One region of the Simplicispira sedimenti genome, then DNA from elsewhere that is predicted to be linked to it. Evidence: predicted binding sites of a transcription regulator. Region 1 holds the regulator's gene; each other region holds the start of a gene.

Region 1 (10,501 bases):
GCTCCAGCAGGCCGCGCGCCTCGTCTGCGCTGGCCGCCGTAAGCACGCGGAACTCTTCCTCCAGATTGCGGCGGATGGCGTCGAGTGAACGCGCCTCGTCGTCCACCACCAGCACCAGCGGCAGGGTATCGTGCAGCAGGGAGGGGTCGGGCGCGTTCATGCGACGTGGGGCACGGATGGGGACGCGGACAAGGGCGCGATGTCGCGGTGCGGGGCCAGGTGGCGCGGCGTCCAGGCGTGCGGCTTGCGGTACACAAAATGGTGCCGTGCCACGTGGTAGCTGGGGTCAAAACCGTAGAAATTGCGCTGCATGCGTTGCAACTCCTCTTCGCGGTAGCGTGCCAGGGGCTTGCGTGCCTCGTCCTCGGCACGGCGCCGGGCCTTGTCCTGCAGGCGCAGCGGCAAATCATACGCGGCGGCCAAGGCCAGCGCGCGCTCGCGCGCCTGCTCCACAAAGGCATGGCCACCAACGGCAAAGCAGGCGTCGAGCAGGCCGCGCTGCACCGCGAGTGGCGCCACCAGTGGCAGGCGCTGCTGCATGACGGCGCGGCTGGCGGCCTCGCCAATGCGCCGGGGCAGCGAATAAGTCCAGTACTCGCTGCCGTAGAGGTTGCCCATGTTCTTGTAGTGCGGATTGAGCACCACGCCCTCGTGCGCCCAGACCTCGTCGGCCGCCAGCGCCAGAAAGCAGCCGCCCGCGCCCGCATTGCCCTGCAGCGCGGCGACGGTGACGCGGTCGGTGAACGTGAGGATCTCCAGCGCCACATCGTCGATGGCGTTGATGGCGCGCCACGAGGCATCGGCTGCGCTGTCGCCGTCGATGCGCTGCGCCGCCTCGATGTCGTGCAGGTGGATGCCGTTGGAAAAGAACTCCTGCCCACCGGCCAGCACCAGCACCTGCGTGGCACGCGACCGCACCCAGCGCAGCGCCTCGCGCAGGCGCAGGCACTGGCGCTCGGACATGGCGCCATTGTGGAAGCCGAAGTCCAGCCAGCCCACGCGCGCGCCCTCGGGCCCGAACTCGTGGTAGCGCAGCTCGTCCCATTCATCGGCGTCGCGCTCCAGCGGCACCTCCCAGGCGGGCAGCGCGGCAGCCTGCGCGGCGAACACGCGCGTGGCGGCGAGCTTGAGCGCACTGGCCCCATCGGCGCGTGCGGCCTGGCCGTCGTCGGGGCGCACATGGCCGATCCACACCGCACCATCGACCGTGCGGCGCAGCAGCGCGGGGCCACGGCGCGCCACCAGCGCACCCGGCGCCGCCGCCGCGCAGCGCGCCACCACGGCGCTGCTGGCGGCGTGGGCGTCGAACAGGCGGCAGGGCTGGCCCCAGAAGGCATCAAGCACACCCGGAAAGCCATCGGCCGCCGCGATCTTGCGCAGCACCGTGGCGGTGTCGTCGTGCTGCCAGTCGATGCGGCGCTCGGCTTGGGGCATCAGCGGCAGCCACCGCCCCGGCCCGTGCGGCGCCACGGCGCCCTCGGGCGCAGGCTGCCACTGGCCGGGCACAAAGCGCTGCAACGCCCGCTGCACCGCCACCACGGAGGCCTGGGTGACTTCGCGCCGGTACACGCTGGACTTGCTGGCCCCGGGGCGCACGTCGAAGGACTCCCAGGCCCAGACCTCGCCCGCGTCGTAGTCGTGCACGGCCTGCAGCACGGTCACGCCCCAGTGCGCTTCGCCACGCATGAGCATCCAGTCCAGCGCGCTGGGGCCCTGGTCACCCGGCACGCCGGGGTGCACCACCAGGCACACGGTGCGCGACCAGACCGATGCCGGTATGCGCCGCTTGAGGAAGGGCGCGAGCACCAGGTCAGGCCGGAACAGCGCCACGGCCTCCTCGGTCACGGAGTCGGCGATGTCCAGTTCCACCGACACCTCGTGCCCCTGCGCGCGCAGCAGGCCGAAGAGCCGCTGGCTCAGGCTGTTGAAACTGTGGGTGAGCAAAAGAACACGCATAGCCATCTCAGTTATCCATTCCGCGAACGCGGCGCCCGCCACGCATGAAACCGGCGCGCCCCAGGCCAGTGCCGCCGTGCAAGGGCCGCCCCGCCGCACCGGCGGCGTCCCCCTGCCCGCAGCGCGCAGCGCTGCGAGAGCGGGGGGAAGGCGCCGAAGGCGACTCAGGGGGGTGCTTCACTTCAGCAGATGCGCGGCAACTGTTCGCCGCTGAGCCAGTCCACCACGCGGCGGCCGCCAAAGCGCGTGTCCATCTGCACAAAGCCGTTGGCATCCTCGATGACAGTGCCGATGCGCTGCGCCCCCTGGCCCAGCGGGTGCGCGCGCATGGCGGCCAGCAGGGGCTCGGCGGCCTCGGGCGCGCAAATGGCCACCAGCTTGCCCTCGTTGGCAACGTACAGCGGGTCCAACCCCAGCAGTTCGCAGGCGGCGGCCACCTGGGGCAGCACGGGGATGTCCGCTTCGCGCAGCAGCATGCCCACTTGCGACTGGCGCGTGATTTCGTTGAGCGTGCTGGCCAGGCCGCCACGCGTGGGGTCGCGCAGCACATGCAGCAGCGCGGGGTCGGGCAGCGCCTGCAGCATGGCCTGCACCAGGGTATGCAGGGCCGCGCTGTCGGAGACGATGGCGGTCTCGAACTCCAGCGACTCGCGCAGCGACATCACCGCCACGCCATGCTCGCCCAGCGTGCCCGAGACCAGCACCGCATCGCCCACGCGCGCCTGCCGCCCATCGATGGTCAGACCCGGCGGTGCCACGCCAATGCCGGTGGTGCTGATGAACACACCATCGCCCTTGCCCTGCTCCACCACCTTGGTGTCGCCGGTGACGATGGGCACACCCGCCGCGCACGCGGCCGCCGCCATGGATTCGACGATGCGGCGCAGCTCGGCCAGTGCGAAGCCCTCCTCGATGATGAAGCTGGCCGTCAGGTACAGCGGCATGGCGCCTGACATGGCCACGTCGTTGACCGTGCCGTGCACCGCCAGCGCGCCGATGTCGCCACCGGGAAAGAACAGCGGCGAGATCACATGCCCGTCGGTCGCCACCACCAGGCGCCCGCTGCCGGGCAGCGGCAGCAGGGCGCCGTCGTGGCCCTGGCGCAGGTAGTCGTTGTCGAAGGCGCGGGCGAACAGCTCGTCGATCAGCTGCGCGCTGGCGCGCCCCCCGGCGCCGTGCGTCATGTCCACGCGGCCCTGCTTGAAGTCGATGGGACGGACGTAGTCTTTGCGGATGCTCATGCGGACACCACCGGAATGTCTTTGAACCGCCCGTAGGCGTAGTGCGCGGCGCAGGCCCCTTCGTTGGACACCATGCACGAACCCATGGGGCTCTCGGGCGTGCACACGGTGCCGAACAACTTGCAGTCAGTGGGGCGCTTGACGCCACGCAGGATGGCGCCGCACTCGCACTGCTTGTGGTCGGGCACGCTGCTGTACTGCAAGGCGAACTTGCGCTCGGCGTCCCACGCGGCAAAGGCTGGGCGGATCTGGAGCGCGCTGTAGGGCACCTCGCCCAGGCCGCGCCACTCGAAGCTCTCGCGCAGCTCGAACACCTGCGACACCAGGTTCTGCGCGGCCAGGTTGCCCTCGGGCGTGACGGCGCGGGAAAACTCGTTCTCGACCACGGCGCGGCCCGCGTTGACTTGGCGCACCAGCATGAGGATGCCCTGCATCACATCGAGCGGCTCGAAGCCCGAGATCACCACGGGCTTGCGGTACTCCTCGGCAAAGTGCTCGTAGGGCTGCGAACCGATCACGATGCTCACATGCGCCGGGCCAATGAAGCCGTCGATGGGAACGGTGCCCAGCTGGCGCACCTCCGCCGATTCGAGGATGTGCGTGATGGCGGCTGGCGTGAGCACATGGCAGCACAGCACACTGAAGTTGGACACCGCCCGCTCCCGCGCCTCGCGCAGCACCAGGGCGGTGGGCGGCGTGGTGGTTTCAAAGCCAATGGCCAGGAATACGACTTCGCGCTCGGGGTGCTTGTCGGCCAGGGCCAGGGCGTCGGCCGCCGAATAGACCATACGCACATGGGCCCCCCGCGCCTTGGCCTTGATGAGTGAAAGCCCTTCCGACGCGGGCACGCGCATGGTGTCGCCGTAGGTGCACAGCATCACACCGCGCTCCAGCGCCAGGCGGATCGCCAGGTCGATGCGGCCGATGGGCAGCACGCACACCGGGCAGCCAGGTCCGTGGATCATGCGCACGCTCTCGGGCAGCAGGCCCGCAATGCCATAGCGCGCGATGGCGTGCGTGTGGCCGCCGCAAAACTCCATGAAGCGGTAGCTGTGCCCAGGCCGCACCTCGGCGGCAATATTCGCCGCGATGTGGCGCGCCTGTTCGCCGTCGCGGTACTCGTCGATGTACTTCATGCGCCCCCCTGCGCACTGGCGAGTTCGGCGAACAACGCCAGCGTGCGCTCGGCTTCCTCGGGGTCGATCTTGCCGATGGCATAGCCCACATGCACGATCACGTAGTCGCCCAGTTGCGCATCGTCCACCAGGGCGATGGACACCTGCTTGCGCACACCGGACAGGTCCACCACGGCCTGCTGACCGGGCAACAGTTCCACCACGCGGGCGGGTATGGCTAGGCACATGCGGTCGTCTCCTCTGAACAGTTGTGACAGGACGCCTGCGCCAGTTGCTGCGCGGCCACCCAGGCCTGGCCCAGCGCGAGCCCGGCATCGCCGCAGGACAAGGCCTGCGCCGTATGCACCCGCAGGCCCTGCGCCTGCAAACCCGCCACGCAACGCTCGGCCAAAATGCGGTTGAAGAAGCAGCCACCGCCCAGCACCACGCAGCGCACCCCCCGCTCGCTGGCCACCCGCGTGGCCCGCGCCACCAGGGCATCGGCCAGCGCGAGGTGGAACTGCGCGGCGGCAGTCTCGACCTGCGCCCGGCTGGGTGAAGACCACTGCGCCCAAGGCAGGCACAGCGGGCGCAGATCGATGCAGCCCGTGGCATACACCGGCGCCAGCGCCGGTTCGGTGCGCTGCGCCAGCGCGCCGCCGTGGGCCTGCAGATGGCGCGTGGCCGCCTGCTCCAGCGCGATGGCGGCCTGGGCCTCCATGTCCTGGCGTACCGACAGGCCCAGCAGGCCCGCCACGGCGTCAAACCAGCGCCCGGCCGCCGTGGTTTGCGGGCAGTTCAACCCGCGTGCCAGCATGGCCTGCACGGTGCGTGCCGCCGTTTCGCCCACGACGGGTGCGAAGCGCGGCACGATCTGCTCGGCCTGGCCGCTGGCGTGCAGCAGGGCTGCCGCCATGCGCCAGGGTTCGCGCGCCGCGATATCGCCTCCGGGCAGCGCAAGTGGCGCCAGATGCCCTACCCGCTCACAGCGCGCGCCATGCACCCACAGCAGTTCACCGCCCCAGGCCGTGCCATCCAGCCCCAGGCCCACACCGTCGAGCGTGAGGGCGATCACGGGCTCCTGCACGCCGTGCTCGGCCAGCACCGCCGCCGCATGGGCATGGTGGTGCTGCACCGCCACGGCGGGCAGGCCGCGCTCCCCGGCCACACGCAGCGCCAGGCGGGTGCTGAAGAAGTCCGGGTGCAGGTCGTGCGCCACGGCGTCCAGCGGCGCGCCGGGGCGCGCCAGCAGATCCTCCACCGACTGCTCCAGCGCCGCGCACGCGGCCGGGTCGGACAGGTCGCCATGCACGGCGGACCACAGCGGCGTCTGGGGCGCCTGGGTATCGAACAGGCAAGCGCTGTTTTTCAGGAAGGCTCCGCAGGCCAGGATGCGTGCCATGGCGCCCCCTCAACCCTGCCCGGATCTGAGCCGCGCCAGCTCGGCTTCGAGCTGCGCGATGCGTGTCTGCACGCTGGTGGGTTCGATGGCATCGGGGTGCAGCAGCCAATCCAGCCAGGCGTCCATGCCCTCGCCCGTGGTGGCCGAGAGCTGGAGGATGCGGATGCCGGGGTTGACGCGGCGCGCATAGTCCATGCAGCGCTGCACGTCGAAGCTCAGGTGCGGCAGCAGGTCGGTCTTGGTCAGCACCATGAGCTGTGCCGCGGCGAACATGTCGGGGTACTTGAGCGGCTTGTCCTCGCCCTCGGTGACCGAGAGGATGACCACCTTGGCGTCTTCGCCCAAATCCCACAGCGCGGGGCACACCAGGTTGCCCACGTTTTCGATGAACAGCAGCGACTGCGGATGGTGGTGGCGCCCGTGCCCGTGGTCGTGGTGCCCGTGTTCATGCGCATGGTCGTGCAGCGCCAGGCGGGCGAAGGCCTGGGCCACCATGGGGGCGTCCAGGTGGCAACCCTTGCCGGTGTTGACCTGGATGGCCGGCGCGCCGCTGGCGCGGATGCGGTCGGCGTCGTGCGAGGTCTGCTGGTCGCCCTCGATCACGGCCAGCGGCAGCTCGGGGTGTTGCTGCTGCAAGGTACGGATGGTGGCGCACAGCAGTGTGGTCTTGCCCGAGCCGGGGCTGGAGACCAGGTTGAGCGCACGCACGCCGTGGGCATGGAAATGCGCGCGGTTGTGCTGCGCCACTTGGTTGTTGGCGCCCAGCACGTCCTGTTCGATGCGCAGCGTGCGCGATTCGCTCAGCCCCGGCACCGACACCCGCGCCGCGCCGGCGCCAAAGTGCAGATCGCCCGTGCGGGCATCCACCTGCGCACCGGCGGCCGCGGGTACCTCTGGGTTGTTGCATCCACACACGACACACATGTTCGGCTTCCTTTCTATGCCACCTGCATCTCCAGCACGCGCAATGCGTCCCCACCCTGGGGGGCGAGCCCGTAGCCGCCGCAGGCGGGGCAGGCATCGCCGCGCTGCACGATCTCCACCGCGGCACCGCAGCCCGGGCACCAGGCACGGCCGGGCGGCTCGTCGATGAGGACTTGCGCCCCTTCGAGCAGGGTTCCCGGGGCGATGGCGTCCAGCGCAAAGCGCAACGCCGGCACTTCCACCCCAGCGAGCCGGCCCACTTCCAGGCGCAATTGCAGCACGCGCGCAAAGGCCTCGCGCGCCGCCGCGTCTTCCACCACCTGCAGGATGCCACCGGCCAGGCTCAGCTCATGCACGGACCTGCTCCCCGCATTGCGCACCGCCCAGGCCCGGCCGCCTGTGCGCCGTACCCGGGGCATGTGCAGGGACGTACATGGCTCAAGCGCGCGCCAGCAGCATGGCCAGGCCGGCGCCGCCGATTCCCATTCCGGCCACGCGCAGCCATGCTGCATGCATGCGCTGCAGCGCCAGGCCCAGCCCCAGGCCGCCGAGGTGCAGCAGCGCCGTCGTCAGGGTGAAGCCCGCGCCGTAAGCCAGCCAGGGGGTGGCAGGGTCCCACTCCAGCCCATGGGCCATGCCATGCAGCAGCGCGGCGGCAGCGACCAGGCCCATGCACCAGGCGCGGGGAAGCACCGCGCGGCCCAGCAGCAGCACGCCCAGCGCGGCGACGCTCGCGGCGATGGCGGCCTCCAGCCCGCCAGCGGGCCCCCTGGCCCCCCAGCCCGCCGCCAGCGCGCCCAGCAGCATGGTGGAGACGAAGAGGGCGGGCGCCTGCCAGCGGCGCCGCGCGGGAGCCGCGGCGGACCACAGCCCCACGGCCAGCATCGCCAGCAAATGGTCGGCGCCCAGCACCGGATGGACCAGGCCGCTGAACCACGTGGCGGCCTGGGCAGGCCCCGGGCCCCCATGGGCGTGGGCGGACCCCGCGACCATGCAGAGCCCCCACATCGGCAAAACCATGGCACCAAGGCAGTCGCGTCGCATGTCCATCTCCTGGCCGAGGCCATCGGGGGGCGGGAAACACCCCGGCGTTGTTTCAGCGCCCGCGCCGGCCGGCGGGGCACAGAGCCGAAGATTACAACGCCTTGCGCAGCGTGGCGACCGGAATGCGCAGCGCCTCGCGGTATTTGGCGACGGTGCGGCGCGCGCACTCGATGCCCTGCTCCTTGAGCATGTCGGCCAGTTGGCTGTCGGACAGGGGCTTGGCGGGGCTTTCGGCGGCGATGAACTGCTTGATGAGTGCGCGCACCGCCGTGCTGGAGGCGTTGCCGCCCGTGTCGGTGCCCAGGCCCGAGCCGAAGAAATATTTCAGTTCGAACGTGCCCTGCGGCGTGGCCATGTACTTGGCCGTGGTCACGCGCGAGATGGTCGATTCGTGCAGGCCCAGCTCATCGGCAATGTCGCGCAGTACCAGCGGGCGCATGGCCAGCTCGCCATGCACGAAGAAGTTCTTCTGCCGCTCGACGATGGCGCGCGAAACGCGCAGGATGGTGTCAAAGCGCTGCTGGATGTTCTTGATGAACCAGCGCGCCTCCTGCAAGCGCTGTTGCAGCGCCTGGTGGCCTTCGCCCCCGCGGTGGCCGCGCAAGGCGCCCGCGTACACGTCGTGCACGCGCAGCTTGGGCATGACCTCGGGGTTGAGCTGCACCACAAAGTTCTGCCCACTGCGACCGCTGCGCGTGACAAGCACGTCGGGCACCACGGCGTTGCGCTCCACATCGGCAAAGCGCCGGCCTGGGCGCGGCTCCAGCCGGGTGATCAGCGCCATCGCGGCACGGGTGCGTTCCTCGCTGCAGCCGCACAGCTGCACCAGGCGGCGCACGTCGCGCCGCGCCAGCAGGTCCAGCGACTGGCCGCAGATGCACAGGGCCGCCTGCACGGTCTCGGCGTCGGCCGCGCCCTCCTGCAACAGCGCGCGCAGTTGCAGGCCCAGGCATTCGGCCAGGTTGCGCGCGCCCACGCCGGTGGGCTCCAGGCTTTGCAACAGACGCAGCGCCACCGTGAAGTGGTGCACCAGTTCATCCAGTTGCTCCGGGTCGTCCGTGCCCGCCAGCCCCTGGGCCAGGGTCTCGATCGGGTCTTCAAGGTAGCCGTCTTCGGTCAGCGATTCGATGAGAAAGCGCAGCGCCGCCCTGTCCACGTCGGACAGGCGCAGCGCCAGGGCCTGGCGGTGCAGATGCTCGGTGAGGGATTCCTGGGTGTGCACCCATTCCGTGGCGTCGGTGTCCTCATCGGCAGCAGCGCCTTGCTGGCGCGCTGGGGCGTCACCGCCCCATTCGCTGTCGTCGGGAGCGATCTCGGTGGTGCCGTCGCCCTCCCAGCCGGGTTCTTCACCCAGGACGGAAGTTTCGGCATCATTTTGGCCCTCTGCGCTTGCTGTATCTGCGCCAGCAGCTCCTGAAATAATAGCAGCATCGGCGGTGGCATCGTCCCGTTGCGCAGGCATGTCGGCCTGACTCAGGCCAAAGGCCTCGCGCTCGGCCTCGTCGCTGGAACGTTCCAGGAATGGGTTCTCGTCGAGCATCTGCTCGATCTCTTGCGACAGCTCCTGGGTGGACAGTTGCAGCAGCCGGATGGACTGCTGCAATTGCGGCGTCAGCGCCAGGTGCTGCGATACGCGGAGCGAGAGCCCTGGCTTCATCACATCCTGAAGTGTTCGCCAAGGTACACGCGGCGCACCTCGGCGTTGTCCACGATCTCGGACGGTGTGCCCTGGGCCAGCACATGCCCGTCGCTGATGATGAAGGCGTGGTCACAAATGCCCAGCGTCTCGCGCACGTTGTGGTCGGTGATGAGCACACCGATGCCGCGCTCCTTGAGAAAGCCGATGATGCGCTGGATCTCGATCACCGCGATCGGGTCGATGCCGGCAAAGGGCTCGTCCAACAGAATGAAACGCGGCTGCGTGGCCAGGGCGCGTGCGATCTCCACGCGGCGCCGCTCTCCGCCCGACAGGGCCATGGCGGGCGATTCGCGCAGGTGGTCCACGCGCAGCTCCTGCAGCAGCGCCGTGAGGCGTTCCTCGATCACCGCATTGCTGAGTGGTTGGCCCTGGGCGTCGCGCTGGAGCTCCAGAACGGCGCGCACGTTCTCTTGCACGCTGAGCTTGCGAAAGATCGACGCCTCCTGCGGCAGGTACGACAGCCCCAGGCGCGAGCGCCGGTGGATGGGCATGTGTGCAACCGACTGGCCGTCGATGCGGATGTCGCCGGCGTCGCTGCGCACCAGGCCGACGATCATGTAGAACGAGGTGGTCTTGCCCGCACCGTTGGGGCCGAGCAGACCGACGACCTCGCCCTTTTGCACGGTGAGCGAGACATCCTTGACCACCTTGCGGCTGCCATAGGCCTTGGCCAGGTGCAGCACTTCCAGCCGGCTGTTCGCCGCTGCGGGTTCGTTGTGCTCCATGCCGCCCCCGTTCACCGCGTGCCGCCCAGCGTGCTGCTGGGCCGCAGGGCCGGGCTGGCGCTGGCAGGTTCCTGCACCGGGGCCGACGCGGCCCCGGCAGGTGGCTCCTTGGGCGAGAGCACGGCACGCACACGCCCGCCCGGTGCCGGGCCGTCGCCTGCCGCGTTGGGCGCGGCCTTCTGGCCATCGACGGTGAACACGTCGGTCAGGTTGTTATAGACGATGACGGCGCCCGTGATCTCATCGCTGACCGCCGTGCCGCGCAGGCGACGCAGTTCGGCGCGGCGCACGAAACGCACTGCGTCGTTGCGGCCGTCGTATTCGATGACTTCGCCCTCGCCCTCGATGTACTCCTCGGGAGCGCCCGGCGCCACGTCACGCCGCTGGCGGAAAAA
Region 2 (10,501 bases), on a different contig from region 1:
GTCACCACCAGCTCGGTGGGTTCGTGGTTGACGATGCCGTGGTAGGGGCGCGTGTCCAGCAGCTCGCCCAGCGGCAGGCTGCCCATGCCTTGTTTGGTGCCCCCGCCGCCAATGCGCAGCGGGGCCTGGCGCGCGTGGGCGGCGCGCACCTGGTCAATGAGGGTTTGCAGGGCCTGGTCCATGGCGGGGAATGGTACGCGCCAGGGCCGCGCCGTGCATGGCCTGCGCGCGCGCCGGGGCATGAATTTTCTGCACAGGGGGGATGAGCGATTTCGGCCGCAGCGCCTGGCATGATGCCAATGGTCACTCGATTGCTATGCTTTTGATAGCTGCTTGCGCTGAAAGTACGGGCGCTGGAGGCCAAAATGACAAAAAGCCCGCCCTTGGAGGGGGCGGGCAAGCTCGGAGGGTCTCGCAGGCCCTGCACCGGCGCCACCAGACACCGGTGCAGAGCGGGGCCGCTTACCGCGAGTAGGCGGTTTCGCCGTGGGAGGTGATGTCCAGGCCTTCGCGTTCGGCCTCTTCGCTCACGCGCAGGCCCACCAGCAGATCGGCGATCTTGTAGGCCACCACAGCCACCACGCCCGACCACACGAGTGTGATGAGCACGCTCTTGATCTGCACCCAGACTTGGTGGCCCATGGCGTAGGTGTCGGGGGTCAGGCCGCCCGTGCCGCCCAGGCTTTGCGAGGCGAACACGCCCGTCAGGATGGCGCCCACAATGCCGCCCACGCCGTGCACACCGAACACGTCGAACGCGTCGTCGGCACCCAGCATGCGCTTGAGCCCGCCCACGCCCCACAGGCAGACGATGCCAGCGATCAGGCCCATGACGATGGAGCCCATGGGGCCGACGAAGCCCGCGGCGGGGGTGACGGCCACCAGACCTGCCACAGCACCCGAGGCGGCGCCCAGCATGGAGGCCTTGCCCTTGTGCAGCGTTTCGCCTGCCAGCCAGGACAGGGTGGCCGCTGCCGTGGCCAGCACGGTGTTGACGAAAGCCAGGCCCGCCACGCCGTTGGCCGCACCGGCCGAACCGGCGTTGAAGCCAAACCAGCCCACCCACAGCAGCGACGCGCCCACCATGGTCAGCGTGAGGCTGTGCGGCGTCATGGCCTCGCGGCCGAAGCCAATGCGCTTGCCCACCATGTAGGCACCCACCAGGGCCGCGATACCGGCGTTGATGTGCACCACGGTGCCGCCCGCGAAGTCGAGCGCACCGTCCTTGGCCAGCAGACCGCCGCCCCACACCATGTGCGCCATGGGGATGTAGCTGAAGGTGAACCACAGCACGGCGAAGATCAGCACGGCAGAGAAGCGGATGCGCTCGGCAAACGCGCCCACGATCAGCGCCACGGTGATGGCGGCAAAGGTGGACTGGAAGGACACGAACACGTACTCGGGAATCGTGGGCAGCAGGCCCGAGAGCGTGTCGGGCGCAATGCCCTTGAGGAAGAGCTTGTCGGTGCCGCCAAAGAACTGCCCTTCCCCCGAGAAGGTCAGGCTGTAGCCGTACAGGGCCCACAGCACGCTGATGAGTGCGAACACCACGAACACCTGCACCAGCACGGACAGCATGTTCTTGGAGCGCGCCAGACCACCGTAGAACAGGGCCAGGCCCGGAATGGTCATCAGAATGACGAGCAGCGTGGAGGTCAGCATCCAGGCGGTGTCGCCCGAGTCGAGCTTGGGCGCGGGGGCCGGGGCCTCGGCGGGAGCCGCTTCGGCCACGGCGGGGGCAGCGGGGGCTGCGGCCGCAGGGGCTGGCGCAGCGTCGGCGGGTGCGGTCACGGCCGCGGGCTCGGTGGCCGCAGGCGCCTGGGCCCAGGCCAACGGCCCGGCGGCCCACAGGCCCAGCCCCAGCACCAGGGAGGCAAGCAGTTTTTTCATGGCAGATCCTTGCGTTCGGAATGGGGAGGGTGGGGTCAGATGGCGTCCGGGCCGGTTTCGCCGGTGCGGATGCGGATGACCTGTTCGAGCGGCGCGACAAAGATCTTTCCGTCACCGATCTTGCCGGTGCGGGCGGCGCCTTCGATGGCCTCGATGGTGCGGTCCACCAGGTCGTCGGCCACGGCGGCTTCGATCTTCACCTTGGGCAGAAAGTCCACCACGTACTCGGCGCCGCGGTACAGCTCGGTATGGCCCTTCTGGCGGCCAAAGCCCTTGACCTCGGTCACCGTGATGCCCTGCACCCCGATGTCGGAGAGCGCCTCGCGCACTTCGTCGAGCTTGAACGGCTTGATGATGGCAGTCACCATTTTCATTTTCAGGTCCTCCTTACAGGGTTTTGGTCAGGGTGACGATCAGGCGCGACTTGTTCACGTGCCCGAAATACGCCTTCTTGCTGGCCCCGACCACGGCAGCGCCCAGCGAGAGGCCGCCACCAAAGTCGTAGGCGCCGCCCAGGCTGTAGTCGGTGTAGTTGGGCACGCCCGTGTCCTTGATGTCGCCCGCAAAACGGGTGAAGCCCAGCGAAGCCTTGAGCGTGGTCTTGGGGAACACCTCCTGCGCAAAGCCCAGCGCCAGGTAGCCGGTGTTGCGGCCCTTGCGGCCCGAACCCGATTTGGCGCCGGCAAAGCCGAAGTAGTCGTCCGACACGGTGTGCGAATACTTGGCCGTGACCGGGCCCCAGGTGGCCGCGGCATACAGCTCGGTGGTGTTGCCGGTGCTGTTGCCGGGGTACACGTAGGTCAGCGCGCCCAGGTCCCAGTCCAGCCCGGCGCCCTTGAATTTGTAGCCGCCGTACAGGTCCATCTCGATGGAGTTGCCGCTGAGCCAGTCCACGCTGGAGTTCCAGTTGCCCACGTACCAGCCGGACTCGCCGAACGCGTAGTCGAAGCCGCCCTGCACCGCAGGCTTGACGGCCTTGGACCGGCTCGCGTCCTGGTCCTGGCCACGGAACTTGTAGTTGGTGGTGAGGCTGAGGTTGCCGCTCAGTTGCGCGCTGGCCACCAGGGGCAGGGCCGCCACCAGGGCGACGCCCAGGGCCTTGAGGGATGCGTGGTTCATGGTCACTCCTGTAAAGATTCGTTGCGATAAGCCCTCAAAGCACAGACCATGCCAAACCCTTGCACCCCTGCGCTGGCGCGCTGCGGCGCCGTTCCCGGCTACAGTGCGGGGGCTTGTGCGCGGGAGCACGCACCGCTGTGGTGCACCAGGCCCCGCCCCTGCCTTGCACTTGATTGGGGAGAACACCGCCGATGAGTCTTGCTTTGGTGCAAAGCCGCGCGCTGCTGGGCCTGGCCGCGGCACCCGTCACCGTGGAGGTGCACCTGGCCAACGGCCTGCCCAGCTTCACGCTGGTGGGCTTGGCCGAGGTCGAGGTGAAGGAGGCCCGCGAGCGCGTGCGCTCGGCGCTGATGAACGCGGGCCTGGAGTTCCCCAGCAACAAGCGCATCACCGTGAACCTGGCCCCTGCCGACCTGCCCAAGGACTCGGGCCGCTTCGACCTGCCCATTGCCCTGGGCATCCTGGCCGCCAGCGGCCAGATCGACGCGGCACGCCTGGCGGGTTGGGAGTTTGCGGGGGAGCTTTCGCTCTCGGGCGAACTGCGCCCGGTGCGCGGCGCCCTGGCCACCAGCCTGGCGCTGCACGGCATGCAGGCCGGCGTGCGCCTGGTGCTGCCCCCGGGCAGCGCCGAGGAGGCCGCGCTGGTGCCCGGCACCCAGGTCTGGCGTGCGCGCCATCTGCTGGATGTGGTGCAGCCGTTCCTGCCCGACGGCGCTGCCGCCCTGCCCCTGGAAGACGCCGCCACCGATGGCAGCGGCTGGGCGCGCATGCAGCCCCAGCCAGCGCGAGCGGCCACCCCCTACCCTGACCTGGCAGACGTGAAGGGGCAGGCCGCCGCCAAGCGCGCGCTGGAGATTGCCGCCGCAGGCGGGCACAGCCTGCTGATGTCGGGGCCGCCGGGTTCGGGCAAGTCCATGCTGGCACAGCGCTTTGCCGGCCTGCTGCCCGACATGGCCGTGGACGAAGCGCTGGAGAGCGCCGCCGTGGCCAGCCTGGCGGGCAGCTTTGCGCTGGAGCACTGGGCCCGCAGACCCACACGCCAGCCACACCACACGGCCAGCGCCGTGGCGCTGGTGGGCGGGGGCTCGCCACCCAGGCCGGGGGAGATTTCACTGGCGCACCACGGGGTGCTGTTCCTGGACGAGCTGCCCGAGTTCCCGCGCGCCGCGCTCGAAGCGCTGCGCGAACCGCTGGAGACCGGGCGCATCACCATTGCGCGCGCAGCGCAAAGCGCTGAGTTCCCGGCGCGCTTTCAGCTCGTTGCTGCCATGAACCCCTGCCCCTGCGGGCACCGGGGGGACGCACGGCGCGCCTGCCGCTGCACCCCCGACCAGGTGGCGCGCTACCAGGCCAAGCTCAGCGGCCCGCTGCTGGACCGCATCGACCTGCATGTGGAAGTGCCTGCCCTGGCACCGCAAGAGCTGCTGCAGGCCAGCGCAGGCGAGGCCAGCGCCGTGGTGCGCTCGCGCGTGGCCCTGGCCCGCCAACGGGCCTTGCAGCGCCAGGGCGCGCCCAACCAGGCTTTGCACGGGCAGCAGATCGACGCCCAGGCCCGGCTGGAGCCCGCAGCGGCGCAGTTTCTGCAGACCGCAGCGGCACGGCTGGGCTGGTCGGCCCGCGCCACGCACCGGGCGCTCAAGGTGGCCCGCACCATCGCCGATCTGGCGGGCGCCGAAGGCACGCAAGTGGCCCATGTGGCCGAGGCCATGCAGTACCGGCGCACGCTGCACGACTGAAGCCTGGCCAGGCACAGGTGGTTTGACGGACAATATGCGGGTTTTCCCGCGCCATGGGGTGGTCGGATGTGTCGTTTGACTTATGCCCCAAAGCAATAACAAATCGAAGAAACTAGGGCCTGTTCACACTATTTTTACCAGATGCGTTGCGATCAAAAAGGGCCAGGCGCAAGACGCCAAACGAAGCTGGGGTGCAGCCCCAGCGAGGCTTTGCAACGCCGCGCATGGCCCTTTTTGGTCGCAACCCGAAGGGAACACGGTGAAAACCGGGCCACTCGTCGTTGCACTCCTAGCCAAGGCCCCGGCCTTGGCGTCGTCCCGCGCCTAGATTGGCGCGGTTTGCACCGTGTTCGCACTGGCAAAAATAGTGTGAACAGGCCCTAGCCGTATTGGCGCAGTAAGAAGCCCCGCCCTTTTCTCTCTTCTTTTCTCCTGACTGACCACACCATGAGCGCATTTCACGAAGAACGCGTGCTGACCGTGCACCACTGGACGGATCGGCTTTTCAGCTTCACCACCACCCGGGACCCGGCGCTGCGGTTCTCGAACGGGCACTTCACCATGATTGGCCTGAAGGTGAACGACAAGCCGCTGCTGCGCGCGTACAGCATCGTGAGCGCCAATTACGAAGAGACGCTGGAATTCCTCTCCATCAAGGTGCCCGACGGCCCGCTGACCTCGCGCCTGCAACACATCCAGGTGGGCGACACCATCATCGTGGGCAAAAAGCCCACGGGCACGCTGCTCATCGACTACCTGCTGCCGGGCAAGCGGCTGTACCTGCTGTCCACCGGCACGGGCCTGGCACCGTTCATGAGCGTGATCCGCGACCCCGAAACCTACGAGCGCTTCGAGCATGTGGTGCTGGTGCACGGCGTGCGCCAGGTCAATGAGCTGGCCTACCACGACTACATCACCCAGGAGTTGCCCCAGCACGAGTTCCTGGGCGAGCTGGTGAGCCAGCAGCTCAAGTACTACCCTACGGTCACGCGCGAGCCCTTCCGCAACCAGGGCCGCATCACCGATCTCATCAAGACCGGCAAGCTGTTCACCGACCTGGGCCTGCCCGCACTGGACCCAATCAACGACCGCGTGATGCTGTGCGGCAGCCCCGAGATGCTGGCCGACCTCAAGCAGATGCTGGAACATGCCGACTTCGAGGAAGGCAACACCACGCGCCCCGGCGACTTTGTGATCGAGCGCGCCTTCGTCGAAAAATGAACGCCCACACGCCGCCGCAGCCACAAACGCCCGAGCGGGCGCTGCGCTGCGCACTGGTGGGCATGCCGGGCGCAGGCAAGTCCACCGTGGGCCGGCAGCTGGCCCAGCGCATGGGGGTGCCCTTTGTCGATCTGGACCACCACCTGGAAAAGCAACTGGGCTGCAGCATCCGCCAGTTCTTTGAAGCCGAGGGCGAGGAGCGTTTCCGGACGCTGGAGTCCGAGGCGTTGGCCGACATCGCCCAGCGCCCCGGCGGCATGGTGCTGTCCACCGGCGGCGGCGCCGTGCTGCGCCCCGAGAACCGCGACTGCCTGCGCCGCTTTGGCGCGGTGATGTACCTGCGCGCATCGCCCGACGACATCTTCCGCCGCATCCGCCACGACAAGACGCGCCCGCTGCTGCAGGTGGCCCAGCCGCTGGAGCGCCTGCGCGAGCTGTACGCCCAGCGCGACCCGCTGTACCGGCAGACGGCGCATTACGTCATCGAAACCGGCCGCCCCTCGGTGGGTACCCTGGTGAACATGATCGTGATGCAGCTGGACCTCGCGGGCCTCACGCCGCAAGCCGCCCCCTGATCACAGCCGCTGGCGCCCCAGCCAGGCCTGCAGGTCTGGCAACGCCATGGGCCGCGCGTACAGGTAGCCCTGGGCCGCATCGCACCCCTCCTGCGCCAGAAAGTCCCACTGCGCGGGCTGCTCCACCCCTTCGGCCAGCGTGGACAGCCCCAGGCTGCGCCCCATGGCAATCACGGTGCGGCAAATGGCCGCATCGTTGGGGTCGCTCAGGATGTCGCGCACAAAGGACTTGTCGATCTTGATCTGGTCCAGCGGCAGGCGCTTGACATAGTTGAGCGAGGAGTAGCCCGTGCCAAAGTCGTCCAGCGAAAAGCGCACCCCCAGCGCCCGGAGTGTCTGCATGGTTTCTATGGTCTGCTCGATGTTGTCCAGCAACATGCTTTCGGTGATTTCGAGCTTGAGCAGCGATGGAGCGATGCCATGCGCGCGCAGTTGTTCGCGCACGTTGTGCACGAAGTCTGGCTGGTGAAACTGGCGTGCGCTCACATTCACGGCCATGCCCAGCCCGGCCAGGCGCGGGTCGGCCTCCCATGCGGCCATGGTGCGGCAGGCTTGGCACAGCACCCATTGCCCGATGGGCAGGATCAGCCCCGTCTCCTCGGCCAGCGGAATGAAGTCCAGCGGCTGCACCTGCCCGCGCTGCGGGTGTTCCCAGCGCACCAGGGCCTCCACACCCAGACAGCGGCCCTGGGTGTCCACCTGGGGCTGGTAGTGCAACACCAGCTCGTTGCGGTGTACGGCCTGGCGCAGGTCCGCTTCCAATGCGGCGCGGGCATTGAGGCGCGCCTGGATCGCCGGATCGAAAAACCGCACCGTGTTGCGCCCGGCAGCCTTGGCCTGGTACATGGCCAGGTCGGCGCGCTTGAGCAGTTCGTCGGTGCCCAGCGCATGGCCCAAAAACATGGACACCCCCACGCTGGCGCTGCCCTGGTACTGCACCGCACCGATGGCACAGGGCTGTGACAACTGCGCAACCACCTTGTCGCCAATCCTGCCCGCCTGGGCCACGGCGGTTTCCAGGTCTTCATCGAGCTGCTGCACCAGCAGCACGAACTCGTCTCCGCCCAGGCGCGCGACCGTGTCGCCCTCGCGCACACAGGTGCGCAGGCGCTGCGCCATCTCGATCAGCAGGCGGTCCCCCATCGCATGGCCGTGGGTGTCGTTGAGGTTCTTGAAATGGTCCAGGTCCAGGTACAGCAAGGCGCGGTACTTGCCGCTGCGCGCACTGGCAGCCATGCTCTGTTGCAGGCGATCGTGCAGCAGGCGCCGGTTGGGCAGACCGGTGAGTGGATCAAAGAAGGCGAGCTGGTAGGCCTCTTCCTCGGCCTGCTTGCGGTCGGTGATGTCACGCCAGACGCAGTACAGCACGGCATGGTCCTGCAGCTCCAGCCGCGCCAGCGTCACCTCGACCGGCAGGCTGCGGCCATCGGCACGGCAATGCTCCCATTCAAAGCGCGCCAGGCCATCGCGCAGCGCGCGCTGCATCATCTCCTCGGCCTTGTCGAACGAGGAGCGTCCGTCGGGCTGGAACTCGGGCGAGAGCCGCGAGGGGTGCTGCAGGATGTCTTCGCGCCGTGCATAGCCCAGCGCCTGCACCGCCGCCAGGTTGCAGTCGGTGAACGCGCCGTTCTCAATGATCCAACACGGGTCGGGTGAGTTGTTGAACAGGTCGCGAAAGCGCTGCTCACTGCGCTGCAATTGGTCGGCCAGGGTCTGCAAGCGCTGGGCCTGCGCCAGGCGCTCCAGCACCTGGCAAAACAAGGCCAGCCAGGGCTCGCTGGGCGCAAAAGCTGCCGCGTCGCCCAGCACCAGCACAATCTTCCTGGGGCCTGCGGCACCGACCGTCCATGCATAGGCACGCTCGCTGGCGCCTGGCGCCGTGCCGCCAGCGGGCACGACCTCGGCGCGTGCAACGCCCGGCAGGCTACGCAGATAGTCCAGGACGCGGGCCGTCAATCCCGGCTTGTCTGCCCCTGCACACAGCACGGCCAGCGCTTGCAGCGCAGGCGCAGGCATGCCGGGCGGTGGGGAGGGCAGATTCATGGGGCCCAAGTCTGGTACCCCTGGGCGCCTGCGTCAAGAAAGAATGCCCGCCGCCAGGCGCAGGCGGGCGCTTCAGTCAGAGGTTGGGGGCCAGCAGGCGGCGCAGTTCGGCCTCGTCCATACCGCGGCGCTGGGCCATGTCGGCGAGCTGGTCTTCGCCGATCTTGCCCACACTGAAATAGGTGCTTTGTGGGTGCCCCAGGTAAAAGCCGCTCACGCTGGCGGCAGGCGCCATGGCCAGGCCTTCGGTGAGCTGCATGCCGATCTCACCGCATTGCAGGTGTGCAAACAGGGCGCGCTTGGCGCTGTGGTCCGGGCAGGCCGGGTAGCCGGGCGCGGGACGGATGCCCTGGTACTGCTCGGCGATCAGCGCCTCGTTGTCGAGCTGTTCGCCACGCGCATAGCCCCACAGATCGGTGCGCACGCGCTGGTGCAGGTACTCGGCGAAAGCCTCGGCCAGGCGGTCGGCCAGGCTCTTGAACAGGATGGCCGAGTAGTCGTCGTGTTCCGCGAGGAACTCCTGCTCCTTCTTCTCCACGCCCAGGCCCGCCGTGACGGCGAACAGGCCGGCGTAATCGGCGATGCCGCTGCCCTTGGGCGCCACGAAATCGGCCAGGCAGCGGCTGGGGCGCATCTGGCCCTCGACGGCGTGCTTTTCGGTCTGCTGGCGCAGACCGTACCAGGTCAGCGCGACCTGGCTGCGCGTCTCGTCGGTGTAGAACTCGATGTCGTCGCCCACGCTGTTGGCGGGCAGCAGCGCCAGCACACCGCTGGCCTGCAGCCAGCGGCCCTCGATGATCTTCTTGAGCATGGCCTGGCCGTCGGCAAACACGCGCCGCGCCTGCTCGCCCACCACCTCGTCCTGCAGGATGGCGGGATAGGCGCCCGCCAGGTCCCAGGTCTGGAAGAACGGGCCCCAGTCGAGGTAGGGCACGAGTTCGACCAGGTCGATGTTGCTGAGCACGCGGCGCCCGATCAGGCGCGGCACCGTGGGCTGGTAGGCAGCCCAGTCGATGGCGGTGCGATTGGCGCGGGCCTTGTCCAGCGGCCACAGCGGCACCTGCTTCTTGTTGGCGTGCTGGCTGCGCACCTTGTCGTAGTCGGCCTGCACTTCCTGCACAAAGCTGGCGGCGTTGTCGCCCAGCAGGTTCTGCGCCACGCCCACGCTGCGCGAGGCGTCGGGCACATAGACCACGGGGCCTTCGTAGTGCGGCGCGATCTTCACGGCGGTGTGCACGCGCGAGCAGGTGGCGCCGCCAATGAGCAGCGGGATCTTCTTGATGCGGAAATGCTCGTCCTTCTGCATTTCGCCGGCCACGTACTGCATCTCTTCGAGGCTGGGCGTGATCAGGCCCGACAGGCCGATGATGTCGGCCCCTTCCGCCTTGGCGCGCGCCAGGATCTCGTGGCAGGGCACCATCACGCCCATGTTCACGACCTCGAAGTTGTTGCACTGCAGGACCACGGTGACGATGTTCTTGCCGATGTCGTGCACGTCGCCCTTGACGGTGGCGATGACGATCTTGCCCTTGGTGCGCACGTCGCGCCCGGCGGCCTCGTCCTGGCGCTTTTCCTCTTCGATGTAGGGGATGAGGTGCGCCACGGCCAGCTTCATCACGCGCGCGCTCTTGACCACCTGCGGCAGGAACATCTTGCCCTGGCCGAAGAGGTCGCCCACGATGTTCATGCCGTCCATCAGCGGGCCTTCGATCACGTGCAGCGGGCGGCCGCCGTCAGCCACGATGGCGCGGTAGGCCTCCTCGGTGTCCTCGGTGATGAACTCGGTGATGCCGTGCACCAGCGCGTGCGACAGGCGCTCGCGCACGGGGGCCTTGCGCCATTCGAGGCGCTTGCTGTCGTCCTTGGCGGCGCCCTTGGCGCTTTCGGCAATTTCCACCAGGCGCTCGCCCGCGTCGG
Region 3 (10,501 bases), on a different contig from region 1:
CGCCCGTGGACACCATCCAGTTGCACAGCATGCCGCGGATGAAGATGGTGATCCAGCCCATGAGGCCGTACTGCGCATAGCCCAGGGTGCGCGCTTCGCCGATGTGGCCGATCTTCTGCCCGATCTCGTTGGGTGGCACCGAGAAGCCGTAGGTGAAGATGAACGCCATCATGAAGGCCACCGTGAGTGCCCCCAGAAAGTTGCCCAGAAACACCAGCCCCCAATTGCGCAGGATGCCTTGGACGGTGACGCCGGGGCGCTTGTCCAGCCAGGCCAGCGGGGTCAGCACAAACACGCCCGTCAGCAGGTCGAACCCCAGCAGGTAGAGCATGCAAAAGCCCACCGGGAACAGGATGGCGCCGACCAATGCCGAGCCTGTCATCACCGTGGCGGTGACGGCAAACACCGCCGCCAGTGACAGGATGGCGCCGGCCATGTAGGCACGGATCAGCGTATCGCGCGTGGACATGTAGATCTTGGATTCGCCGGCGTCCACCATCTTGGTGACGAATTCGGCGGGGATGAGGTAGGCCATGGTGTGTGCTCCAGGTTGCGATGCGGTTTTGTGGTGCGTGGTGGCAGCGGGGCTGTCCCTCCACGGCTTGCACTCTGTTCAGCAAACTGCGTGCCAAGCCGGTGCGCCGGGCGTGGGGCCTGCATGCAGCCACCGTGCTGTACGCCGCGCGCACCACCATGCAGCACCCTGTGGCCCCGAGCGTGCACGCGGCGCCCTGGGTGCGCCATGCTGGTGCGCCAGCGACGGGTGCACGCAGCGCGCGGTGGGCTTTGAACAGGCGGCTAGAGGCTGGCCTGCACCATGCGCTGCAGTTGCGGCACGCAGGAGCCGCACTGCGTGCCGCAGCCCAACCCGTCCTTGAGCTGCTGCAGGCGCTGGGCCGCATCGCCGGTGCAGCGTTGCAGTGTGTCGGTGATGGTGTTCTCCGCCACACCCACGCAAGAGCACACGGTGGCGCCGCGGCTGGCCACCTGCACGGGGGGCTGGGCACCGGGTTGCAGCAGGGCGCGGCGCAGGGGCTGGGCGTTCTGGCGCTCTTGCAGCAGCGGCGCGATCCAGGCCTGGGCGCGCACGTCGCCTGCCAGCACCATGCCTTGCAGCAACTGTGTACTGCCTTCGCCCTGGAGCAGTGCGCGGCGCCACTGGCCACGGCGTGCATCCTGGTAGTGCAGTGCACCGGGGGCGTGCACGCCCAGGATCTGGGCGATGCGCTCGAGCAGCGCCGTCTCCACCGCCTGGTGCGCGGCGGCGCGCAGTTGCAGGCCTACGCCGGTTTCGGGGCGGCCAAACAGGGTGCAACTGGCAAACGGGAAGGCGGCCATCAGGCCCTCCAGCGTCTGGCGTGCCAGGTGCACCTGGGCCAGCGGCAGCCAGGCCTGGGCCCACACGCCCCAGGGCAGTTCGGCCTTGAGCACCTTGATGGCCGCGTGCTTGAGCTCGGGCTGGAGCGACTGCGGGCAGCGCGCCGCTGTGGTCAGTGCGTTCACGCCCGCCAGGCGCTTGCCGGTGCTGCTGGCGCCGCCCAGCACCTCGTCGCCCCAGTGCATGGCCATGAACACCTGGCCGCTGCGCAGGCCTTCGCCCGGCTGCACCGGCGCCAGCACGGTGCCCCGGCGGCTGGTGAGGTAGGCCAGCTCGCCGGGCGCCAGGCCCAGCCGGTCCATGTCTTCGCGGGCCATTTGCGCCACGGGCTCGCTCGCGTGGGCCCACAGGCTTTCCACGGTGCCGCTGCGGCTCATGCCGTGCCATTGGTCGCGCAGGCGGCCGGTGATCAACGCAAAGGGGTAGCGTGCATCGGTGGGCTCGGCCACGGTGCCGGGCTGGGGCAGCACAAAGCGGGCGCGGCCATCGGGCGTGGCAAAGCGGCCGTCGGTGTACAGGCGCGCGCTGCCCTGGGCCTGGCCCTGGGGGTAGGGCCATTGCTGCGGGGCGGCTTCCAGTTGTGTCCAGCTCAGGCCGGTGATGTCCAGGTCGCGCCCGCGCGTGCTTTCGCGGTGCTCGTTCCAGATGGCCTCGGGGCCGTCGTAGGGGAACAGGCTGGGCAGGTGGGCGCGCGTGGGCAGCAGGGGCTGCACGCGCCGCGCCACTTCGGTGACGATGCGCCAGTCCGCCCAGGCCTGGCCGGGCGCCGCCACCGCAGCGCGCACGCGGCTGATGCGGCGCTCGCTGTTGGTCACGGTACCTTCTTTTTCGCCCCAGGTGGCGGCGGGCAGCAACAGGTCGGCATAGCGTGCGGTGGCCGTGGTGGCATAGGCGTCCTGCAGCACCACGAACTCAGCACGCTGCAGGGCGCGGCGCACCAGGGTTTGGTCGGGCAGGCTGTGCGCTGGGTTGGTGCAGGCAATCCACAGCAGCTTGATCTGGCCGTCGGCAGCGGCCTCGAACAGCTCCACCGCCGCCTTGCCGGGCGTGGCGGGCACCTCGGGCACGCCCCACAGGGCGGCCACTTCGGCGCGGTGCTGCGGGTCGGCCAGGTTGCGGTGGGCGCTGAGTTGGTTGGCCAGTGCGCCCACCTCGCGCCCGCCCATGGCGTTGGGCTGGCCGGTGAGCGAGAACGGCCCCGCGCCAGGCTTGCCGATCTGGCCGCAGGCCAGGTGCAGGTGGATGAGGGCGGTGTTGTTGTCGGTGCCGCGCACCGACTGGTTCAGGCCCTGGCAATACAGGCTGAGCGTGGGGTTGCGGCCGGCAGGGCCTGCGTCCACGCCCGCAAACCAGCGTGCGGCCTGCAGTAGCTCGGCCGGGGCAATGCCGCAGTGCTGCTGCACGGCGGCGGGTGTGGCGTGCTGCACCTGGGCGGCCAGGGCGTCCCAGCCCTGGGTGTGCGCGGCGATGAAGGCCTGGTCCACCCAGCCTTGCTCCAGCATGCAGCGCAGCATGCCGTGGTACAGCCACACGTCCGAGCCCGGTTGCAGCGCCAGGTGCAGGTCGGCCAGCTCGGCGGTATCGGTGCGGCGCGGGTCGCACACGATGATGCGCAACCGCGGGTTGGCGCGCTTGGCGTCTTCGATGCGCCGGAACACGATGGGGTGCGCCCAGGCCGGGTTGGCGCCGGTGATGAACAGCGTGGCCGCGTGGGCCAGGTCTTCGTAGCAGGCCGGGGGCGCGTCGGCGCCCAGCGTGGCCTTGTAGCCCGCCACGGCGCTGCTCATGCACAGGCGTGAGTTGGTGTCGATCTGGTTGGTGCCCAGCAGCCCTTTGGCGAACTTGTTGAAGACGTAGTAGTCCTCGGTGAGCAGTTGGCCCGAGACGTACAGGCCCACGGCATCGGCGCCATGCTGCTGCACGGTGGCGGCGATGCGCTGGCCCAGGGTGTCCAGCGCCTGGTCCCAGGCCAGCGGCAGCGCCGCGCCACCGCGCTGTGCGCGCTGCAGGGGTTGCAGCAGGCGCACCTGGTCCTGCACTTCGGGGCGGGCCGTGAGGTGCAGGGTCGAGCCCTTGGAGCACAGCCGCCCGAAGTTGGCGGGGTGCTCCGGGTCGCCGCGCACGCGGGTGATGCGGCCGCCCTCGCTGTCGATGAGTACGCCGCAGCCCACGCCGCAGTAGGGGCAGGTGGAGCGGGTGGTGGCGGCCTGCGTCATGCCACTGCAGCGCGCAAGGCGGGCCCGGCCAGCGGGCGGGTTTCGGTCAGGGCGCGGTGGGCCAGCTCGTCGGCGTCCAGGTACACGGCGCCGTCTTCCAGCTTGACCTGGAAGCTGGGCGTGCAGCCCTCGTCGGGCGCAGCGGCCTGGCCGTCGCACAGGCCGATGGTCCAGTTGTGCAGCGGGCAGGCCACACTCTTGCCAAACACGATGCCCTGGCTCAGCGGGCCGCCCTTGTGTGGGCAGCGGTCCAGCAGGGCAAACACCTCGTCCGTGGCGGTGCGGAACACGGCCACCTCCAGACCCTGCGCGCGCGTGACGCGGCGGGCGCCCAGCACGGGGATGTCTTCGAGCTTGCAGATGTATTTCCACTGTGTCATTGCTATACCTTTTGTAGCTGTTTGCGCTTGTCAATAAAGGGCTGGGGCCACTTTTTGCTTAAAAAATGGAGGGCGGTGGCTTCAGGCCACGGCAATGGGGATGAACTGGCGTGCATCGACCCGCGCCTTTTCGCCTTCGAACCAGGGGTCGGGCTCGCCCTCCAGTGCCGCCTGCAGCCGCGCCCACAGGGCCTTGCGGTTGGCGTGGTCTTCGAGCACCTTTTTCTTGGCGTAGTCCAGGCCCACGCGGGCGATGTAGTGCACCGTGCGCTCCAGGTACCAGCCCTCTTCGCGGTAGAGCTGCAGGAAGGCGCCGCTGACTTCCAGCACCTCTTCGGCGGTCTTCACCTTGGTGAAGAAGTGCGCCACCTCGGTCTTGATGCCGCCGTTGCCGGCCACGTAGATTTCCCAGCCCGAGTCCACGCCGATCACGCCCACGTCCTTGATGCCGCTTTCGGCGCAGTTGCGTGGGCAGCCGCTGACGGCGAGCTTGACCTTGTGCGGTGCGTACATGCGCCACAGCGCGCGCTCCAGGTCGCGGCCCATCTGGGTGCTGTCCTGCGTGCCAAAGCGGCACCATTCGCTGCCCACGCAGGTCTTCACGGTGCGCAGGCTCTTGCCGTAGGCGTGGCCGCAGGGCATGCCGATGTCGTTCCACACGCCCTGCAGGTCTTCCTTCTTCACGCCCAGCAGGTCGATGCGCTGGCCGCCCGTGACCTTGACGGCCGGGATCTTGTACTTGTCCACCACGTCGGCAATGCGGCGCAGTTCGTCGGCCGTGGTCTCGCCCGCCCACATGCGCGGCACCACGCTGTAGGTGCCGTCTTTCTGGATGTTGGCGTGGCTGCGCTCGTTGATGGCGCGGCTTTGCGGGTCGTCCAGCGCCTCCTTGGGCCAGGTGCTGATGAGGTAGTAGTTGACGGCCGGGCGGCAGGTGGGGCAGCCGTTGGGTGTCTTCCACTCCATGAAGGCGAACACTTCCTCCTTGGACAGCAGCTTGTTGGTGCGGATCGCGTCGCGCACGGCCTGGTGGCCGTGGTCGGTGCAGGCGCACACGGGCTTGGTCTTGGGCGTGGCGGAATAGTCGCCGCCTACCGTGGCCATCAAAATCTGCTCGACCAGGCCGGTGCACGAGCCGCAGCTGGCGCTGGCCTTGGTGTGCTTGCGCACCTCGTCCAGCGTGAACAGGCCTTTTTCCTTGATGGCCTTGCAGATGGTGCCCTTGGTCACGCCGTTGCAGCCGCAGACCTCGGCTTCATCGGGCATGCTGGCGGCCTTGTTCTGGCCTGCGTGGCCGCTGTCGCCGATGTTGCTCTCGCCGAACATCAGCTTGTCGCGCAGGTCGCTCACGGGGCGACCGTCGCGCAGCAGCTTGAAGTACCAGCTCCCGTCCACGGTGTTGCCGTACAGGCAGGCGCCCACGAGCTTGTCGTCCTTGAGCACCAGCTTTTTGTACAGCCCGGCGCCGGGGTCGCTCATCACGATTTCCTCGGTGCCCTCGCCGCCCATGAAGTCGCCCGCAGAGAACAGATCAATGCCCGTGACCTTGAGCTTGGTGGACGTGAGCGAGCCCTGATAGCGCCCAATACCGAACTCCGCCAGGTGGTTGGCCGCCACCTTGCCCTGCTCGAACAGCGGCGCCACCAGGCCGTAGGCCACGCCGCGGTGCTCGGCACATTCGCCCACGGCGTAGATGCGCGCGTCGGTGGTGGTCTGCATGGTGTCGTTCACAACGATGCCGCGGTTCACGTGCAGGCGCATGTTCTGCGCCAGCGCCACGTTGGGGCGGATGCCCACGGCCATCACCACCAGGTCGGCGCTCACCTCGGAGCCGTCCTTGAAGCGCACGGCGCGCACGCGCCCGGCATCGTCGGCCAGCAGCTCCTGCGTCTGCGCCTTCATCAGGAACTGCATGCCGCGTTCCTGCAGTGCCTTCTGCAGCATCTTGCCCGCCACATCGTCGAGCTGGCGCTCCATCAGCCATTCGCTGGCGTGCACCACCGCCACCTGCATGCCGCGCTTGCACAGCCCGTTGGCAGCCTCCAGGCCCAGCAGGCCGCCGCCAATGACCACGGCGTGCTTGTAGTGCGCGGCCGCGTCGATCATGGCCTGCGTGTCGGCAATGTCGCGGTAGGCCAGCACGCCCTGCAGGTCCTTGCCCGGAATGGGCAGCATGAAGGGGTTGGAGCCCGTGGCCATGATGAGCCGGTCGTAGGGCACGCTCACCGTCTCGCCCGCCGCATTGGTGGCGTGCACCATGCGCCGCGTGCGGTCCACCTGCGTCACCGTGTAGCCTGCGTGCAGGGTGATGTGGTGATCCTCGTACCAGGACCAGTCGTTGAGGACGATCTGCTCCAGCGTCTGCTCGCCCGCCAGCACCGGCGACAGCAGGATGCGGTTGTAGTTGGGGTGGGGCTCGGCACCGAAGACGGTGATGTCGTACAGGTCGGGTGCGATCTTGAGCAGTTCTTCGAGTGTGCGCACCCCCGCCATGCCGTTGCCCACCATCACCAGTTTCGATTTCTTCATCGTGCCCTCGCGCGTTGCTTGTCCAGAAAGCGGCGGGCCTTGCTGGCGCGCCGTGCCTGCGGCCCTGGGGGCCACACACACAGGTCAATGCAACGACCGTGCCAACACGCTCGCGCCCCGCTTTGGCGCGGCGGCTCCAGGGCTGGGCAAGGGGTTGGGGCGGTGATCGCGCGAGTCGTGCCCGCAGGCTTGGACCACGCAGGCGCTGTTTTGGTGCATGCGCCGCTGCATTGCACCAGGGCGGGGGCAGGCTCCTAGCGATGCATTTTTTCCGCCACTACCATCACGATAATGGTGCAGTAGCCCGCAGCGACCAGGCTCATCAGCACCGCAGGCCACCACTTTCTGCTTTCTCGTGCGCTGCTGGCCATATGCAGCCATTCCGAAGCGGCATCGCCAAAGCTCAGGTGCTCAGCGCAATCCAGTGGTTGTCGGGCGACATCTCCTGTGGCCAGGCCAGCATGGCCGGGGCCAGGCGCGGGTGCCACAGGGCCACTCCGCGCGCTGCGCCCAGCAGCACGCCGCCGGGCTGGTCGGTCAAGGGCAGGGGGCTGAGCGCGCAGACCTCGCGCAGCTCGGCAATCGTCATCAGGGTGTCGGGCGCGTCGGGGTGCCACAGCACGCCCCGGCCCACGCGCTGGCCGCTGATCACAAAGCCGCCGCCCGGCCCCGGGGCAATGTCGCCTGCGTAGCCGCCCGCCGTGGCGGTGCGCGTGGGGATGCGCAGCTCCTTGCCGTCCCACAGTGCCAGCGCGGGCGCGGCGCGGCGCTGGTCGATGTCGTCGTGCTCGGCCTGCAGGGCCACGCCCAGCAGTGGCTGCTCCCCTGTGCTCCAGGCCAGGTGGCGAATGCTCAGGCGCGGGTCCGCCAGGCGCCACTGGCCCAGCAGTTCGCCATTGGCGGGGTTCAGGCGTACCAAGGATGGGGCCATCAGGTGCAGGTCGCGCTTGTCACCCTTGGCCGTGCGCGGAATGCCGCCATTGGCCACTACCAGCATGCCTTGCGTATCGGGCAGGAGCTGGTGCGGGTCCATGCCCTGCGTGGCCCACTGCGCCACCTTGGACAGGGTGCGGGCGTCGCGCACCGACACCCAGCCCTGGCCGGAATTGCGGTCGGTTTCGGTGGTGTACAGCCACTGCCCGTCGTTGCTGGCCATGATGTGGCCGTCAAAGCTGTGCGCCGGGGTCTCCTGGTCCAGCCAGTGCTGCTGCACCAGCTTGCCCTGCGCGTCCAGGCGCATCAGCCAGCGGCCTGGGCGGCTGGCAATGGCCAGGAAGCCGCCGCCCGCCTCGGCCAGCAGGCCATGCGCCCGGCCTTGCACCGGTGTGGCCTGGGCAATGCGCACCTGGCCAGCGGTCCAGTCCAGGTGCAATACCCCCACGTAGTCGGTGGTGCTGGCAGCGTCGGCACCCGCGCTGCGGGCACGCCAGGCGGCGGCCAGGCGGGCGGTGGGGGCGATTGGTGCCGCACTGGATTCGGGGCTGGATGCGGCCGCCATGCGGGCCCAGGCGCTGGGCGGCAGGGCAGCGGCGCCCAACAGCAGTGCGGCGCGTTGCAGGAAAGGGCGGCGAGAAAGTGACATGGCAGACGCTGCGAATAAGAATGCATATCATTTTATTCCATGCTGCCACTGGGTGGGGGGCAAAGCAAAAGCCCGCAGGCAGGGCCAGCGGGCTTTGGGGGGCGTTCAGTCTGCGGCCTGAACGCCGGGGGCTGCAAGCGCTTAGCTGCGCTCGCCCGTGGCAATGCCGTGGGCACGCATGGCGATGGCACCGTTGGCGCGCACTGCAGGGCGCTCCAGAACGCTGGGGGTCTTGGCGTAGCGGTCGGCGGGAGGGCCGTCGTTGAAGCTGGGCAGAGCCTTGCGGCCTTCGGCGCGCACTTCGGCGACGCTGCGCACCGATTGCACCTTGGATTCGAAGTCGGTGCCGTACAGGTCGCCGTTGAGTTCAGCGGCCTGGGCGCCCAGGGTAGCGAAAGCGGACAGGGCTGCGATGGTGAGGATGCGTGCGGTTTGCATGATGGTTTCCTTGATCAAAAGTGACTCCAAAGGTGCTCCGGCAAAGGCCATCGGGTGATTGCTGGAGCTCTGTCGCTGAGTTGCGCGGTAGCGTTGGGCTCATCGATGGGGTGAACTGTACGCCTGCAAAGACCACAAAAAAACTGCCCAGTCGTTAATTGACTATTCCGGTTTTAAGAATAATCGTCGGGTCGGCAGCGTGTTGTCTCTCGAAGATCCCTGCCGTTGTCATGCAGGCGCTACAGGCCCGCCATGTGCGCTGCACCTCGGGCTGCCACGGCTTGCAATCCGCTGCGGCTTGGGCTGAAATGAATGCCTGAACCATCACCCTTGAAGGGGCTACCGAGTATGACCACCGTTGCAGAAATTCTCAAATCCAAATCACACGCTGCGGTGTACAGCGTGGCACCCCAAGACAGCGTGTTCCAGGCCTTGCGCACCATGGCCGAGAAGGAGGTAGGGGCGCTGCTCGTGCTCGATGGCGGCACGATCGCAGGCATCTTCACCGAGCGCGACTACGCCCGAAAGCTGGCCCTGCGCGGGCGTACCTCCATGGACACGCCGGTGCGCGACGTGATGACCGCCTCTGTGCTCTGCGTGCGCCCCAACCAGACCAGCGAGCAGTGCATGCAGATCATGACCGGCAAGCGCCTGCGCCACCTGCCCGTGGTGGAAGAGGACGGCAGGCTGCTGGGCATGATCTCCATCGGTGACCTGGTCAAGGACATCATCTCCGAGCAGAAATTCATCATCGAGCAGCTGGAGCACTACATCACCGGTAGGGGGAGGTAGGGCAGGGCACAACCCCCTGAGCGGCTGCGCCGCTTCCCCCTTCTCTCGAATTGCTGCGCAATTCGGGAAGGGGGACGCCACCAGCGCCTGGACTCGGAGCACTGGCGGCCCTTGCGCGGCGGCTGCTGGCGTGGGCCGCGCCAGGCTCATTGGCCGTGAGCATTGTTTCGCGCCGAAGATGCAAAAGGCCCTGGCTGCACGCAGCCAGGGCCTTTGTGCGAGTCCCGGTCACGCCGCCTTTTCGACGTGCCCCTGGCGCGTGTACAGGAAGTCGATCACCGCCTTGCGGTAGTTCACATAGCGTGCGTCCTCGGCCAGTTCCACGCGCGAGCGCGGGCGGGGCAAATCCACGTGCAGCACTTCGCCGATGGTCGCGGCCGGGCCGTTGGTCATCATCACGATCTTGTCGGACAGCAGCACGGCCTCGTCCACGTCGTGCGTCACCATCACCACCGTGCTCTGCGTGCGCACCACGATCTCCAGCAGCTCGTCCTGCAGCTTGGCGCGCGTCAGCGCGTCGAGCGCGCCGAAGGGCTCGTCCATCAGCAGCACCTGCGGCTCCATCGACAGCGCCCGGGCAATGCCCACGCGCTGCTTCATGCCGCCCGAGATTTCGCCGGGGCGCTTCTGGCCCGCGTGCGTCAGGCCCACCAGGGCCAGGGCGGCGTCGGTGCGCGCCTTGAGCTGCGCCTTGCCCTCGCGGGCGCCGAACACGCGCTCCACGGCCAGGTAGATGTTGTCGAAGCAGGTGAGCCAGGGTAGCAGCGAGTGGTTCTGGAACACCACGGCGCGCTCCGGCCCGGGGCCCTTGATCTCCTTGTTGGCGCACAGCAGCGCGCCGTTGGTGGGCGTGGTGAGCCCGGCGATCAGGTTCAGCAGCGTGGACTTGCCGCAGCCCGAGTGCCCGATGAGGGCCACGAACTCGCCCTTGGCGATGGTCAGGTTGATCTCGCGCAGCGCCGGGAACAGGCCCTTGGCGGTGCGGAAGGTCTGCTCCACGCCCTGGACTTCGATGAACTTGGTGGACAGCGATGCGTTCATGATTTCACTTCCTCGAATGTGAAGGCGGTTGCCAGCTTGACCAGGGCCGCTTCGAGCAGCAGCCCGACGATGCCGATCACGAAGATGGCGATGATGATGTTCTTGACGTTGAGGTTGTTCCACTCGTCCCACACCCAGAAGCCAA

What was found. Region 1 encodes sigma-54, which starts transcription at its own class of promoters, with help from an activator protein. Its sites were predicted from a motif close to TGGCANGNAANCTGCTTT; they were not measured.
Region 2: a site for sigma-54 is predicted at 3,046-3,063, ahead of MJ602_RS02245 (TorF family putative porin). Genes of this name have one in related genera too.
Region 3: a site for sigma-54 is predicted at 6,590-6,607, ahead of nirB (nitrite reductase large subunit NirB). Genes of this name have one in related genera too.

The regions. Positions count from the first base shown of each region.
Region 1 covers NZ_JAKVIJ010000006.1:206,484-216,984, forward strand. The annotation lists partial or broken gene MJ602_RS08905 (sigma-54-dependent transcriptional regulator) at 1-160, opposite strand, end outside; gene MJ602_RS08910 (enoyl-CoA hydratase-related protein) at 157-1,956, opposite strand; gene hypE (hydrogenase expression/formation protein HypE) at 2,139-3,197, opposite strand; gene hypD (hydrogenase formation protein HypD) at 3,194-4,333, opposite strand; gene MJ602_RS08925 (HypC/HybG/HupF family hydrogenase formation chaperone) at 4,330-4,560, opposite strand; gene MJ602_RS08930 (Kae1-like domain-containing protein) at 4,551-5,714, opposite strand; gene hypB (hydrogenase nickel incorporation protein HypB) at 5,724-6,638, opposite strand; gene MJ602_RS08940 (hydrogenase maturation nickel metallochaperone HypA/HybF) at 6,653-6,994, opposite strand; gene MJ602_RS08945 (HupE/UreJ family protein) at 7,077-7,682, opposite strand; gene MJ602_RS08950 (RNA polymerase factor sigma-54) at 7,774-9,339, opposite strand; gene lptB (LPS export ABC transporter ATP-binding protein) at 9,339-10,106, opposite strand; gene lptA (lipopolysaccharide transport periplasmic protein LptA) at 10,118-10,501, opposite strand, start outside.
Region 2 covers NZ_JAKVIJ010000001.1:489,942-500,442, reverse strand. The annotation lists gene glcE (glycolate oxidase subunit GlcE) at 1-182, opposite strand, end outside; gene amt (ammonium transporter) at 463-1,890, opposite strand; gene glnK (P-II family nitrogen regulator) at 1,926-2,264, opposite strand; gene MJ602_RS02245 (TorF family putative porin) at 2,278-3,009, opposite strand; gene MJ602_RS02240 (YifB family Mg chelatase-like AAA ATPase) at 3,201-4,745, shown strand; gene MJ602_RS02235 (ferredoxin--NADP reductase) at 5,193-5,966, shown strand; gene MJ602_RS02230 (shikimate kinase) at 5,963-6,541, shown strand; gene MJ602_RS02225 (putative bifunctional diguanylate cyclase/phosphodiesterase) at 6,542-8,584, opposite strand; gene metH (methionine synthase) at 8,661-10,501, opposite strand, start outside.
Region 3 covers NZ_JAKVIJ010000004.1:5,796-16,296, reverse strand. The annotation lists gene MJ602_RS05660 (formate/nitrite transporter family protein) at 1-535, opposite strand, end outside; gene MJ602_RS05655 (nitrate reductase) at 799-3,594, opposite strand; gene nirD (nitrite reductase small subunit NirD) at 3,591-3,974, opposite strand; gene nirB (nitrite reductase large subunit NirB) at 4,056-6,503, opposite strand; gene MJ602_RS05640 (DUF1513 domain-containing protein) at 6,907-8,085, opposite strand; gene MJ602_RS05635 (DUF4148 domain-containing protein) at 8,227-8,523, opposite strand; gene MJ602_RS05630 (CBS domain-containing protein) at 8,872-9,315, shown strand; gene MJ602_RS05625 (ABC transporter ATP-binding protein) at 9,544-10,356, opposite strand; gene ntrB (nitrate ABC transporter permease) at 10,353-10,501, opposite strand, start outside.